DNA from 2 places in the Allobosea sp. CCNWLY174 genome. Region 1 is predicted to be linked to the other one. Evidence: predicted binding sites of a transcription regulator. Region 1 holds the regulator's gene; the other holds the start of a gene.
What was found. Region 1 encodes PhoB, which activates phosphate uptake and scavenging genes when phosphate is short. Its sites were predicted from a motif close to TGTCATNNANCTGTCAT; they were not measured.
Positions count from the first base shown of each region.

Region 2: a site for PhoB is predicted at 1,852-1,868, ahead of V7S63_RS03390 (DUF47 domain-containing protein). Genes of this name have one in related genera too.

Region 1 is NZ_JBBBBQ010000010.1:144,149-150,366, forward strand. Features, by position in the region: gene pstC (phosphate ABC transporter permease subunit PstC) at 162-1,133, shown strand; gene pstA (phosphate ABC transporter permease PstA) at 1,149-2,039, shown strand; gene pstB (phosphate ABC transporter ATP-binding protein PstB) at 2,062-2,868, shown strand; gene phoU (phosphate signaling complex protein PhoU) at 2,908-3,633, shown strand; gene phoB (phosphate regulon transcriptional regulator PhoB) at 3,662-4,360, shown strand; gene V7S63_RS24035 (YnfA family protein) at 4,370-4,690, opposite strand; gene V7S63_RS24040 (GcrA family cell cycle regulator) at 4,768-5,316, opposite strand; gene V7S63_RS24045 (aspartate aminotransferase family protein) at 5,977-6,218, shown strand, end outside.
Region 2 is NZ_JBBBBQ010000001.1:706,371-712,045, reverse strand. Features, by position in the region: gene V7S63_RS03400 (TIGR01459 family HAD-type hydrolase) at 1-102, shown strand, start outside; gene V7S63_RS03395 (inorganic phosphate transporter) at 112-1,119, opposite strand; gene V7S63_RS03390 (DUF47 domain-containing protein) at 1,141-1,785, opposite strand; gene V7S63_RS03385 (ABC transporter substrate-binding protein) at 1,945-3,273, shown strand; gene V7S63_RS03380 (ABC transporter permease) at 3,423-5,138, shown strand; gene V7S63_RS03375 (ABC transporter ATP-binding protein) at 5,140-5,675, shown strand, end outside.

The sequences.
Region 1 (6,218 bases):
CATGGCGAAGCGGGGAGCATCCCCCGCTTCGCCTCTCACTCGACCTTCATCCCGAGCAGCGGTGCTCATTGTCCGCTGCTCGGGATGAAGGTTCGATCCAGAGAAACGATCGTTCTTAATCTTGTTGCCTGCGATTGCTGGCTTAGACCGGAGTTCCACGGATGACAGCCGTGACAGATCCTATGAGCCTTCCGGCCGCTGGCGCTCAGCGCAAGACTCCGAAGGGCACCTTCGATATCGTCTTCCGCAACGCCAGCCTCCTGTCGGCCTTGTTCGTGCTTGTGCTGCTCGCCGGCATCATGCTTTCGATGATCATCGGCGGCTGGCCGGCCTTTCGCGAGATGGGCCTGGGCTTCATCACCTCCAGCGTCTGGGACACGCAGAACGATCAGTACGGCGCCTGGCCAGCCATTGTCGGTACGCTCTCGACAGCCTTTCTCGCACTGCTGATCGGCGTCCCCTTGTCGCTTGGCATCGCAGTCTTCCTGACGCAGCTCGCTCCGCCCTGGTTCAAGCGGCCGGTCTCGACCGCGATCGAGCTGCTCGCCGCCGTGCCATCGATCATCTATGGCATGTGGGGCCTGTTCGTCTTCGTGCCGCTGTTCGCGGCCTATGTGCAGCAGCCGGTCTCACGCATCGTCGAGGGCATGCCGATCGTCGGCACGATCCTCTACGCCGCCTCCCCGTCGGGCCTCGGTATCCTGTCGGCGGGCATCATCCTGGCGTTCATGATCATCCCATTCATCGCCTCGATCGTGCGCGACATGCTCGACCAGATCCCCTCGGTTCTGCGCGAGAGCGCCTATGGCATCGGCGCCACGACCTGGGAGGTGGTGCGGCATGTTCTCGTCCCGCAGGCCGGTGTCTCGATCATCGGCGCGATCATGCTTGGCCTCGGCCGCGCGCTCGGCGAGACCATGGCGGTTACCTTCGTCGTCGGCAACGCCAACCGGCTCTCGGCCTCGATCATGGATCCCGGCTCGACCATCGCCTCGCGTATCGCCAACGAGTTCAACGAGGCGATTGGCCTGCAGCTCAATGCGCTGATCGCGCTCGGCTGCATCCTGTTCTTCGTTACCTTCGTCGTCCTGGTGATCGCGCGCATCCTGGTCGCGCGGGTCAAATCCTTCTGAGCGAACGGAAAGACCATGAGCCTCGCCACGCCCTCAACCGCTCGCGCGCTGCCCCCTGCAACCTGGGGCCGGGTACGCCAGTCGCGCCGGGTCGCCGACCGCGCGATGAAGATCATCGCGACAGGCTTCACATTGCTTGCGATCTCGGTGCTGTTCTGGATCCTCGGCATGCTGGTCGTGAAGGGCCTTGGCGGGCTCTCCGCCGCGACCTTCACCGAGACCATGCCAGGCCCGGGTTCAGAGGGCGGCGGCCTCGCCAACGCCATCGTCGGCTCGCTGGTGCTGACCTTCCTCGGCATCGCAGTGGCGACGCCGATCGGCGTGCTCGCCGGCACCTATCTGGCCGAATACGGCAAAGGCTCGAAGCTCGCCGACCTGATCCGCTTCATCAACGACATCCTGCTCTCGGCGCCGTCGATCCTGATCGGCCTGTTCGTCTACGTCATCCTGGTCGAGCCGCTCGGGGGCTATTCCGGCTGGGCCGGCGGCGTCGCGCTCGGCATCATCGCGATCCCGGTGATCGTGCGCACCACCGAGGACATGCTGCGCCTGGTGCCCGGCCCGTTGCGCGAGGCCGGCTCGGCGCTTGGCGCGCCGCCCTCGGTCGTGATCACCTCGATCACCTGGCGTGCCGCCAAGTCCGGCATGGTCACCGGCATCCTCCTGGCCCTCGCCCGTATCGCCGGCGAGACCGCGCCGCTGATCTTCACCGCGCTCAACAACAGCTTCTGGTTCTCGCCGACGCTGCTCGGCGGCGTCTCCAACCTGCCGGTGACGATCTACCAGTTCGCGTCGGCCCCTTACGAGAACTGGCAGCAGCTCGCTTGGGCGGGATCGCTGATCATCACCGTCTCAATCCTCGTGCTTTCCCTCATCGCCCGGCGCATCGTGCGCGGCGGCAAGTGAATAGCGTCCGATCGGAAGGACCATGCAGATGCTTTCGACCCTCGAACTGAGCCCGCAGACGCTGGATGCCGAAGCGCCCGTCCGCATCGCCGTGAAGAACCTCGATTTCTACTACGGCGAGCACAAGGCGCTGAAGAACATCAACCTCGACTTCCGCGACCGGCACGTCACGGCGCTGATCGGCCCCTCGGGCTGCGGCAAGTCGACCCTGCTGCGCATCTTCAACCGGATCTACTCGCTCTATCCCGAGCAGAAGGCGACCGGCGAGATCCTGCTCGACGGCCGCAACATCATCTCGAACGACATCGACGTGAACGAATTGCGCTCGCGCATCGGCATGGTCTTCCAGAAGCCGACGCCGTTCCCGATGTCGATCTACGACAATGTCGCCTTTGGCATCCGTCTCTACGAGAAGCCGCCGAAGTCGGAGCTCGATGACCGTGTCGAGGGCGCCTTGCGCCGCGCCGCGCTTTGGGACGAGGTCAAGGACAAGCTGAAGAGCTCCGGCATGGGCCTTTCGGGCGGCCAGCAGCAGCGCCTCTGCATCGCCCGCACCATCGCCCAGAAGCCCGAGGTCATCCTGTTCGACGAGCCGACCTCGGCGCTCGACCCGATCTCGACCGGCAAGATCGAGGACCTGCTCGAGCAGCTCAAGACCGACTTCACCATCGTCATCGTCACCCACAACATGCAGCAGGCGGCGCGCATCTCGCAGTATACCGCCTTCATGTATCTGGGCGAGGTGATCGAGTTCGACGCGACCAACACGATCTTCATGAACCCGCACAAGAAGCAGACGCAGGACTACGTCACCGGCCGCTTCGGCTGACGTTCTGAAAGCGCCGGCCAGACTCGAAGGATACGCCCGATGTCGGATCAACATATCGTCCGCTCCTACGATGCCGATCTCGAGGGCCTGCGCCGCAGCCTCGCCGAGATGGGCGGCATGTCCGAGCGCATGCTCGGCGACTCCACCGTGGCTCTGGTGCGCCGCGACACCGCGCTCGCCCAGAAAATCATCAGCGCCGACCAGCGCCTCGACAATCTCCAGCGCGAGGTCGAGGAAAAGGCGGTGCTGACCATCGCTCGCCGCCAGCCGCTGGCGAACGACCTGCGCGAGCTGATCTCGGCAATCCGCATCGCCGCCGACATCGAGCGCGTCGGCGACCTCGCCAAGAACATCGCCAAGCGCGCCGTCGCGATCTCCGGCCAGTTCTCGCCGCCGCATCGCGCCGTCGTCGGCCTCGAGCATATGAGCCGCCTGGTCCAGGCCCAGCTCAAGGACGTGCTCGACGCCTATGCCGCCAGCAACGAGCAGAAGGCGATGGATGTCTGGCGCCGCGACGACGAGATCGACGCGCTCTACACCTCGCTGTTCCGCGAGCTCCTGACCTATATGATGGAGGACCCGCGCAACATCACCTTCTGCACGCATCTGCTGTTCTGCGCCAAGAACGTCGAGCGCATCGGCGACCATACCACCAACATCGCCGAGACCATCCACTATCTCGTCACCGGCCAGTCGATCGACGAGACCCGGCCGAAGCTCGACACCACCAACATCCTCGTCGACCTGCCGGCGGCCAATGGCTGAACCGGCGGGCGCTTGAACGGACGCTGACATGCCCGCACGCATCCTGATCGTCGAGGACGAGGAGCCGCTCACCTTGCTGCTGCGCTACAATCTCGAGGCCGAGGGCTTCGAGGTCGACAGCGTGGCGCGCGGCGACGACGCCGAACTGCACCTGCGCGACCATACGCCCGACCTCGTCCTGCTCGACTGGATGCTGCCCGGCCTCTCCGGCATCGAGCTCTGCCGGCGCCTGCGTACCCGGCGCGACACCGAGCGCGTGCCGATCATCATGCTGACCGCCCGCGGCGAGGAGACAGAGCGGGTCCGCGGCCTTGCCACCGGCGCCGACGACTATGTCGTCAAGCCGTTCTCGCTGCCCGAACTGATCGCCCGCATCCAGGCGCTGCTGCGCCGCGCCAAGCCCGGCCATGTCGCCGGTCTGCTCGCTGCCGGCGATCTCGAGCTCGACCGCACCACCCGGCGCGTCCGCCGCGCCGGCGCCGAATTGCATCTCGGCCCGACCGAGTTCCGCCTGCTCGAATTCCTGATGCAGGCCCCGGGCCGGGTCTATTCCCGGGCGCAACTGCTCGACGCCGTCTGGGGTCGCGACGTCTATATCGACGAACGCACCGTCGACGTTCATGTCGGGCGCCTGCGCAAGGCGATCACGCCGGCCAATGCCAAGGACCCGCTGCGCACGGTGCGCGGCGCCGGCTACGCCTTCGACGAGACGTTTGCCCGCAGTTGAGCGCTTTTGTCAGCGCGGCGCGGCGATGATCACCGCTGCGCCGGCAAGGCAGAGCGCGGCGCCTGCCAGGTCGTAGCGATCTGGTAGCACCTTCTCGACCAGCGCCATCCAGGCCAGCGACGCCACGATATAGACGCCGCCATAGGCGGCGAAGGTGCGCCCGGCGGCTGGACTGTCGAGCAGGGCCAGCAACCAGGCGAAAGCCGCGAGCGATACCAGGCCCGGCAGCAGCAACCAGACCGGCTTGCCGAGCTTGAGCCAGGCCCAGAAGGCGAAGCAGCCGGCGATCTCCGCCAGCGCCGCGGCGGCATAGGTCGCGAAGGTCGCCATGGCGCTCTCCCGTGGTTCGCCCATGAAAAAGCCGGCCACGAGGGCCGGCTTTTCCGATTTTGGATGGTTACGCCGCCTCAGGCGCGGACGGGCTTGCGCTCGCGGCGCCGGTCGGCCGCCGGCTGGTAGGCGATCCGGGCATGATAGGCGCAATAGGGCATGCCGGTCGCGCTGCGGCCGCCGCAGAAGCGGAACTCCGGCGTGGTCGGGTCGCCCATCGGCCAGCGGCACATATACTCGCGCAGATCCATGATCGTGACCCGCTCGGAGAACGGCACGACCACGTCCTCGGCCGGCGCCGGAGCGCGCTCGACCTGTGCTTCGGTCGCGATTTCGGGTGCGAACTGCGGTGCCAGCGCGGTGTTGCCGCGGGTCAGCCCGGCGCCACCGTTCTGATGGCCGGCGGGATGGCTCGGCGGGCGGGCCGCCGGCTTGCGCGGGCGCGGCGTGGCCGAACCGGGGCTCTTGGCCCGGCCGGACAGGCCGAGACGGTGAACCTTCCCGATGACGGCGTTCCGCGTGACGCTGCCGAGCTCGGCGGCGATCTGGCTCGCGCTCAGGCCGTCATTCCAGAGCTTCTTGAGCAGTTCGACGCGTTCGTCGGTCCAGGCTCCGGCTTCGGTCATGGGGTTGCACCTGTCTTCGTCATGCTTCGCCAGCGGGCCGGCGAGGCATAGGGAGAGATCATGGCGGAATCCGATACCGGCAGCGTCCGTCACAAAACGGAAGCCGTTACGCCCGGAACTGACGATACAGGAGACGCCGCACGAGATGTCGTATCTGACGAAGAGGACCATACAAGATGGCCTGACTCGGCCACAAGAGTCGCCGAATCGTAATTCGGCTTTTCCCCAGCCAATCGCCGCAGACGGCCGGACAGTGAGTCTATTCGGCAACGCTGCCGCGAGAGCCGGATCCGATCAGGGTGGCATACCCTGATCGGTGAATCCGTCTCCCACTTTTGGAATGGAGACCGTTTTGCCCCAACGGCTTGCGGGAGAAGCCGTTGGGGACGGGCTCCAAGTCAGCCGGAATTGACAGGGCCGGGCCGGTTTTGCATAGTCGTGCGACGCAGCCGCCCCCAAGGGCGGCGCTTATGTTTTTGAGCGATCGGGATTTTCCTTTGATGCGGCTTGACGCGCGACGAGACGGCGGGAGCGGCCAGCGACGATAATGTCGCCGGCGGGTCGCATCGTGCCGGCATCATGCCGCCTTGCGTCCCATCCTGCCGTTCCCGGCCTGAGATTCCGCGCTATTTTCCCGTCTCGCCGCAAGGATTTTGCTCCATGAGCACCGCTTCCGCTTCTTCCGTTCTCCTGCCGACCTATGCCCGGGCCCCGATCGCGCTCGAGCGTGGCGAGGGCGCCTGGGCGATCACCGCCGACGGCACCCGCTATCTCGATTTCGGCGCCGGCATCGCCGTCAATTCGCTGGGGCACGCCCATCCGCATCTGGTCGAGGCGCTGACCGCCCAGGCGCAGCGGATCTGGCACACGTCCAATCTCTACACCATGCCCGAGGGCGAGAA
Region 2 (5,675 bases), on a different contig from region 1:
GAGATCGTTTGGGATGGCGCGGCGATGAATCCGGCGAGCTGTCTTGCGCTCTTCGCTCGTGCGGGGCGAAGCCCGACCTATGCGCTGCCGCTGCTTGGCTGACGCTTTGGCTCAACGCCCGGTCAGGAAGAAGCCTGACAGGAAATAGGCCAGTGCCGAGATCAGGCCCGCCGCCGGCATGGTGACGATCCAGGCGAAGACGATGCCGCGGGCGACGCCCCAGCGCACCGCCGTGACCCGCCGCGCGGCGCCGACGCCGATGATCGCACCGGTGATGGTGTGCGTGGTCGAGACGGGGACGCCGAGATAGGTCGCCATGAACAGGGTGATCGCGCCGCCGGTCTCGGCGCAGAAGCCCTGCTGCGGCGAGAGACGGGTGATCTTCGAGCCCATGGTGTGGACGATGCGCCAGCCGCCGCAGAGCGTGCCGAGCGCCATCGCCGCCTGGCAGGAGATCACGACCCAGAACGGCACCGAGAAGGTGTCGCCCATCATGCCGTGCGAGAACAGCAGTACGGCGATGATGCCCATCGTCTTCTGCGCATCGTTGGCGCCGTGCCCGAGCGAGTAGAGCGAGGCCGAGACGAATTGCAGCAGGCGGAAGGTCGAATCGACCTTGATGGGCGCCACTCGCAGGAAGGTCCAGGAGACGATCAGCACCAGGAGCAGCGCAAGCGCGAAGCCGATCGCCGGCGACATGAAGATCGCGAGGAAGGTCTTGCCGAGCCCCCACCAGACGATCGACGACAAGCCGACCTTCGACAGGCCGGCGCCGACCAGCCCGCCGATCAGCGCATGCGAGGAACTCGACGGGATGCCGGCGATCCAGGTCACCACGTTCCAGACGATCGCGCCGGTCAGCGCGCCGAAGACCACCCGGTCGTCGACGATCGTCGCCTGGATGATGCCGGAGCCGACCGTCTGGGCGACATGCAGGCCGAAGAACAGGAAGGCGATGAAGTTGAAGAAGGCGGCCCAGAACACCGCCCATTGCGGCGCCAGCACCCTCGTCGAGACGATTGTCGCGATCGAGTTGGCGGCGTCGTGCAGGCCGTTCAGGAAATCGAACAGCAGCGCGACGGCGATCAGGAAGATGAGGGCAGGGGCGAGGCTGGCGATGTCCACGGCGCGGTGCGCCTTTCAGAGGTGTTCGAGCACGATGCGGCTGACGCGCTTGGCGACGTCCTCGAAACGGTCGACCACCTTTTCGAGGTGGTCGTAGATCTCGGCGCCGACGATGAAGCCCATGGCGTCGCTGCCGCGATGGGCCTTGAACAGCTCCTTCAGGCCCTGGTCGTAGAGCCGGTCGGAGTGCTCCTCGATCGCGCCGATCTCCTTGGCGAGCGCCCCGATGCCGACGGCGTGCTTCTTGATGTCGCGCAGCATCGGCAGGAGTTCGCCGACCTTGTGCGAGGCGGTGACGATGGTCTTGCCGAGTTCCTGCATGCTCGGCTCGAAGCGCTCGACCTCGAAGAGCTGGATCGCCTTGGCCGTCTTCTGCATCTGGTCGATGGCGTCGTCCATCGAGCCGATCAGTTCCTCGATGTCGCCGCGGTCGAAGGGCGTGATGAAGGTGCGACCGACCTCGAGCATGACCTCGCCGGCGATCGTATCGGCGCGGTTCTCCTCGGCGAAGATCTCGGCGCAGCCGGCCGCGATCGCTGTCGTTCCGCTAAGGACGCCGTCCAGAGCTGCCGCGCCGGCCTGCAGCGTCTGCGCATGACGCTCGAACAGCACGAAGAACTTGTCTTCCTTCGGCAACAGCTTTTGGAACCAGCCCAGCATCGGAACGGCCTCTCGCCAACTTAGTCTGCCCGCGGCAAAGAGCGGGATGACATGCCTGCGCCTTTTGTGACAGTTTTGCGACAACGGCAATCCGGATTCCCGCTTTGCCACCGTTGGCCTCGACGCCGGCGGACACGGAAAACGATAGGGAGGATCAGAATGTTCACTCGCAGGATCGCGCTCGTCTCGGCGCTCGGACTGGCCCTGGCAGCCTCTGCCGTTCACGCGCAGGCGCCGGCGGGCAAGGTCACGGTGGTGACCTCGTTCTCGAAGGACGTCACGGACCCGATCAAGAAGGCCTTCGAGAAGGCCGTGCCGGGCGTCACGCTCGAAGTCCAGAACCGCAACACCAATGCCGGCGTGAAATATGTCGAGGAGACCAAGGCCAACAACCAGGTCGACCTGTTCTGGGCCTCGGCGCCCGACGCGTTCGAGGTTCTGAAGGGCAAGCAGCTGCTGACCGCCTACAAGCCTAAGGCGTCCGGCATCCCCGAGAAGATCGGCTCCTATCCGATCAACGATCCCGCCGGCTTCTATTTCGGCTTCGCGGCGTCCGGCTACGGCATCATGTGGAACGAGCGCTACGCCAAGGCCAACAAGCTGCCCGAGCCCAAGGATTGGCAGGATCTCGCCAAGCCGGCCTTCTACGGCCACGTCTCGATCGCCTCGCCCGCACGCTCGGGCACGACGCATCTGACCGTCGAGACCATCCTGCAGGGCGAGGGCTGGGACAAGGGCTGGCGGACGCTCAAGGAGATGTCCGGCAATTTCCATTCGATCACCGAACGTTCCTTCGGCGTGCCGGAGGCGGTCAACTCCGGGCAGGTCGGCGTCGGCATCGTCATCGACTTCTTCGCCTTCTCGGCGCAGGCCTCCGGCTTCCCGGTCAAGTTCGTCTACCCGACCGTGACCACCGTCGTGCCGGCCAATGTCGGCATCATCGCCAATCCGCCGAACAAGGCGGCGGCCGAGGCCTTCATCGAGTTCCTGCTCTCGCCCACCGGGCAGGAGGTGCTGCTCGAGCCCGGCATCCGCCGCCTGCCGGTCAATCCGGCGGTCTATGCCAAGGCCGGCGCCGACTATCCCAACCCCTTCACCGATCCGCGCTTCCAGAAGATGATCGGCTTCGACGTCGACAAGTCGGAAGCCCGCACCGCCGTGGTCGACACGCTGTTCGACCAGCTGATCTCGTTCCAGCTCGATGCACTGAAGGGCGTCACCAAGACGCTGCACGAGGTCGACGCCGCGCTCGCCAAGAAGCCGAACGCCCAGGCCAAGGCACTCGCCGACGAAGCGCGCAACCTGATCGCCGCCCTGCCGGTGACGGAAGCACAAGCCGCGAGCCCCGAGCTGCGCGGCGCTTTCACCGGCGGCAAGGAGAAGGGCGCGCGCCAGGCCGAGGTCGAGGCGCAATGGGCCAGCTTCGCCCGCGACAACTACGCCAAGGCGAAGGCCAAGGCCGAGGAGGCGCTGAAGGCGGCGAAATGATCAGCCTCACACCGTCATGCTCGCCCTTGTGGCGAGCATCCACGTCTTGAACACGGCATTCGATCAGTCGGGCGAAGACGTGGATGGTCGGGACAAGCCCGACCATGACGGAAGAGCTCGATCGATATGACCCTGCGAGCCTAGAGCCTATGACCGCCGTCCCCACGACCCCGACCCGTGCCCGCGCGCTCGCCGCCACGCCCGGCCAGATCGCGCTGGCGCTCGCCATCGCGGCCTTCCTGCTCGTCTTCCTGGTGTTGCCGGTGGCGACGGTGATCTATGTCGCCTTTACCGAGAAGGGCACCTCGACCTTCACGCTGGTCAATTTCTACGATTTCGTCCGCACCGAGCTGTTCATGCGCTCCTTGTGGAACTCCTTCTATGTCTCTGCGATGTCGGTGGTCTGGGCCTCGGTGCTGGCGCTGCCGCTGGCCTATCTCACCACGCGCTTCGCCTTTCGCGGCGCTGCGATCGTCCAGACGCTCGGGTTCCTGCCGCTGATCATGCCGCCCTTCGTCGGCGCCGTGGCGATGCAGCTCTTCTTCGGCCGCAACGGCTCGATAAACCTGCTGCTCGACGACTGGCTCGGCTTCAAGATCGACTTCATGGAGGGGCTGAACGGCGTCATCTTCGTCCAGTCGGTCCATTATTTTCCGTTCATCCTGATCAATCTCTCGGCGGCGCTGCGCAATATCGACCGCGCCATGGAGGAGGCCGCGCAGAACCTCGGCTCCTCCGGATTCCGTCTGTTCCGGCGCATCGTCTTCCCGCTGGCGCTGCCGGGCTATCTCGCCGGGGCCTCGCTGGTCTTCGTCAAGGTCTTCGACGATCTGGCGACGCCGCTCCTGCTCAACGTCAAGGACATGCTGGCGCCGCAGGCCTATCTGCGGGTGGCCTCGATCGGCATCGCCGACCCGATGGGCTACGTCATTTCGGTCGTGCTGATCGTCGCCTCGGTGCTGGCGATGTGGCTCTCGGCGCTGGCGCTGAAAGGCCGTGACTACGCCACGACCCAGCGCGGCGGCGGCGGGCTCGCCCGGCGGGTGATGCGCCCGCACGAGGCAGTGCTCGGCTATGGCGTCGTCATCCTGATCCTGGCGCTGGTGCTGGCGCCGCATCTGGCGCTGCTGCTGCTCTCCTTTGCGACGATCTGGTCGTTCTCGCCGCTGCCGGACGCCTACACGATCGCCCATTACGGCCGCGTCTTCGGCGAGAGCTCGCTCTATATCAAGAACACCCTGATCTATGCCGCCATCGCCGGCGGCATCGATGTCGTGCTTGGCGTGGCCATCGCCTATCTCGTGCTGCGCACGAAGCTCGTCGGCCGCGAATGGCTCGACTGGATGGCCACGGCGGCGCTCGCCATCCCCGGAGTCGTGCTCGGCATCGGTTATCTCAGGACCTTCTACGGCATCACCCTGCCGGACGGCACGCCGCTTGCGGCGCTCTGGATCACCATCGTCATGGCGCTGGCGATCCGGCGCCTGCCCTATGCGTTGCGGGCCTGCCATGCCGCGCTGCAGCAGATCTCGGTCTCGCTGGAGGAGGCGGCCGAGAACCTCGGCGCCACCAAGGCCCGCACGGTGCGCCGCATCGTCGTGCCGCTGATGACCGGCGGCATCCTCGCCGGCTTCGTCACCTCGTTCGCGACGGCGGCGGTCGAGCTCTCCGCGACCTTGATGCTGGTGCAATCCAATTCCGATGCGCCGCTGGCCTATGGGCTCTACGTCTTCATGCAGTCGGCCGCCGGGCGGGGCCCTGGCGCGGCGCTCGGCGTCGTCGCGGTCGTGCTCGTCGCGGCCTGCACTTTCCTGTCGCACCTCATCGTCGAACGCAGCCAGAAGGCCAAGGGAATGGGCCACTGACATGAACGCAAACGTCTCCCTGACCACGCCGGCCGTCTCGGTCGCGATCGAGGGCGTCAACCTGTCCTATGGCGACAACCATGTGCTGAAGGACGTGAACCTTTCGATCGAGCCCGGCGAGTTCTTCGCCTTTCTCGGCCCCTCCGGCTGCGGCAAGACCACGCTGCTCCGCCTGATCGCCGGCTTCAATCACGCTGACACCGGTCGCGTCGCCATCGGCGGGCAGGACATTTCCGGCCTGCCGCCGTGGAAACGCGATGTCGGCATGGTCTTCCAGTCCTATGCGCTCTGGCCGCATATGAGCGTGCGCCGCAACGTCGCTTTCGGCCTTGAGGAGCGTGGCGTGAAGCGCGCCGAGATCGAGCGGCGGGTCGAGGCGGCGCTCGGGCTTGTCGGGCTCGGCCATCTCGCCGAGCGCCGGCCCTCGCAGCTCTCCGGCGGCCAGCAGCAGCGTGTCGCGGTGGCGCGAACGGTCGCGGTCGAGCCCAAGGTGCTCTTGCTCGACGAGCCGCTCTCCAATCTCGACGCCAAGATGCG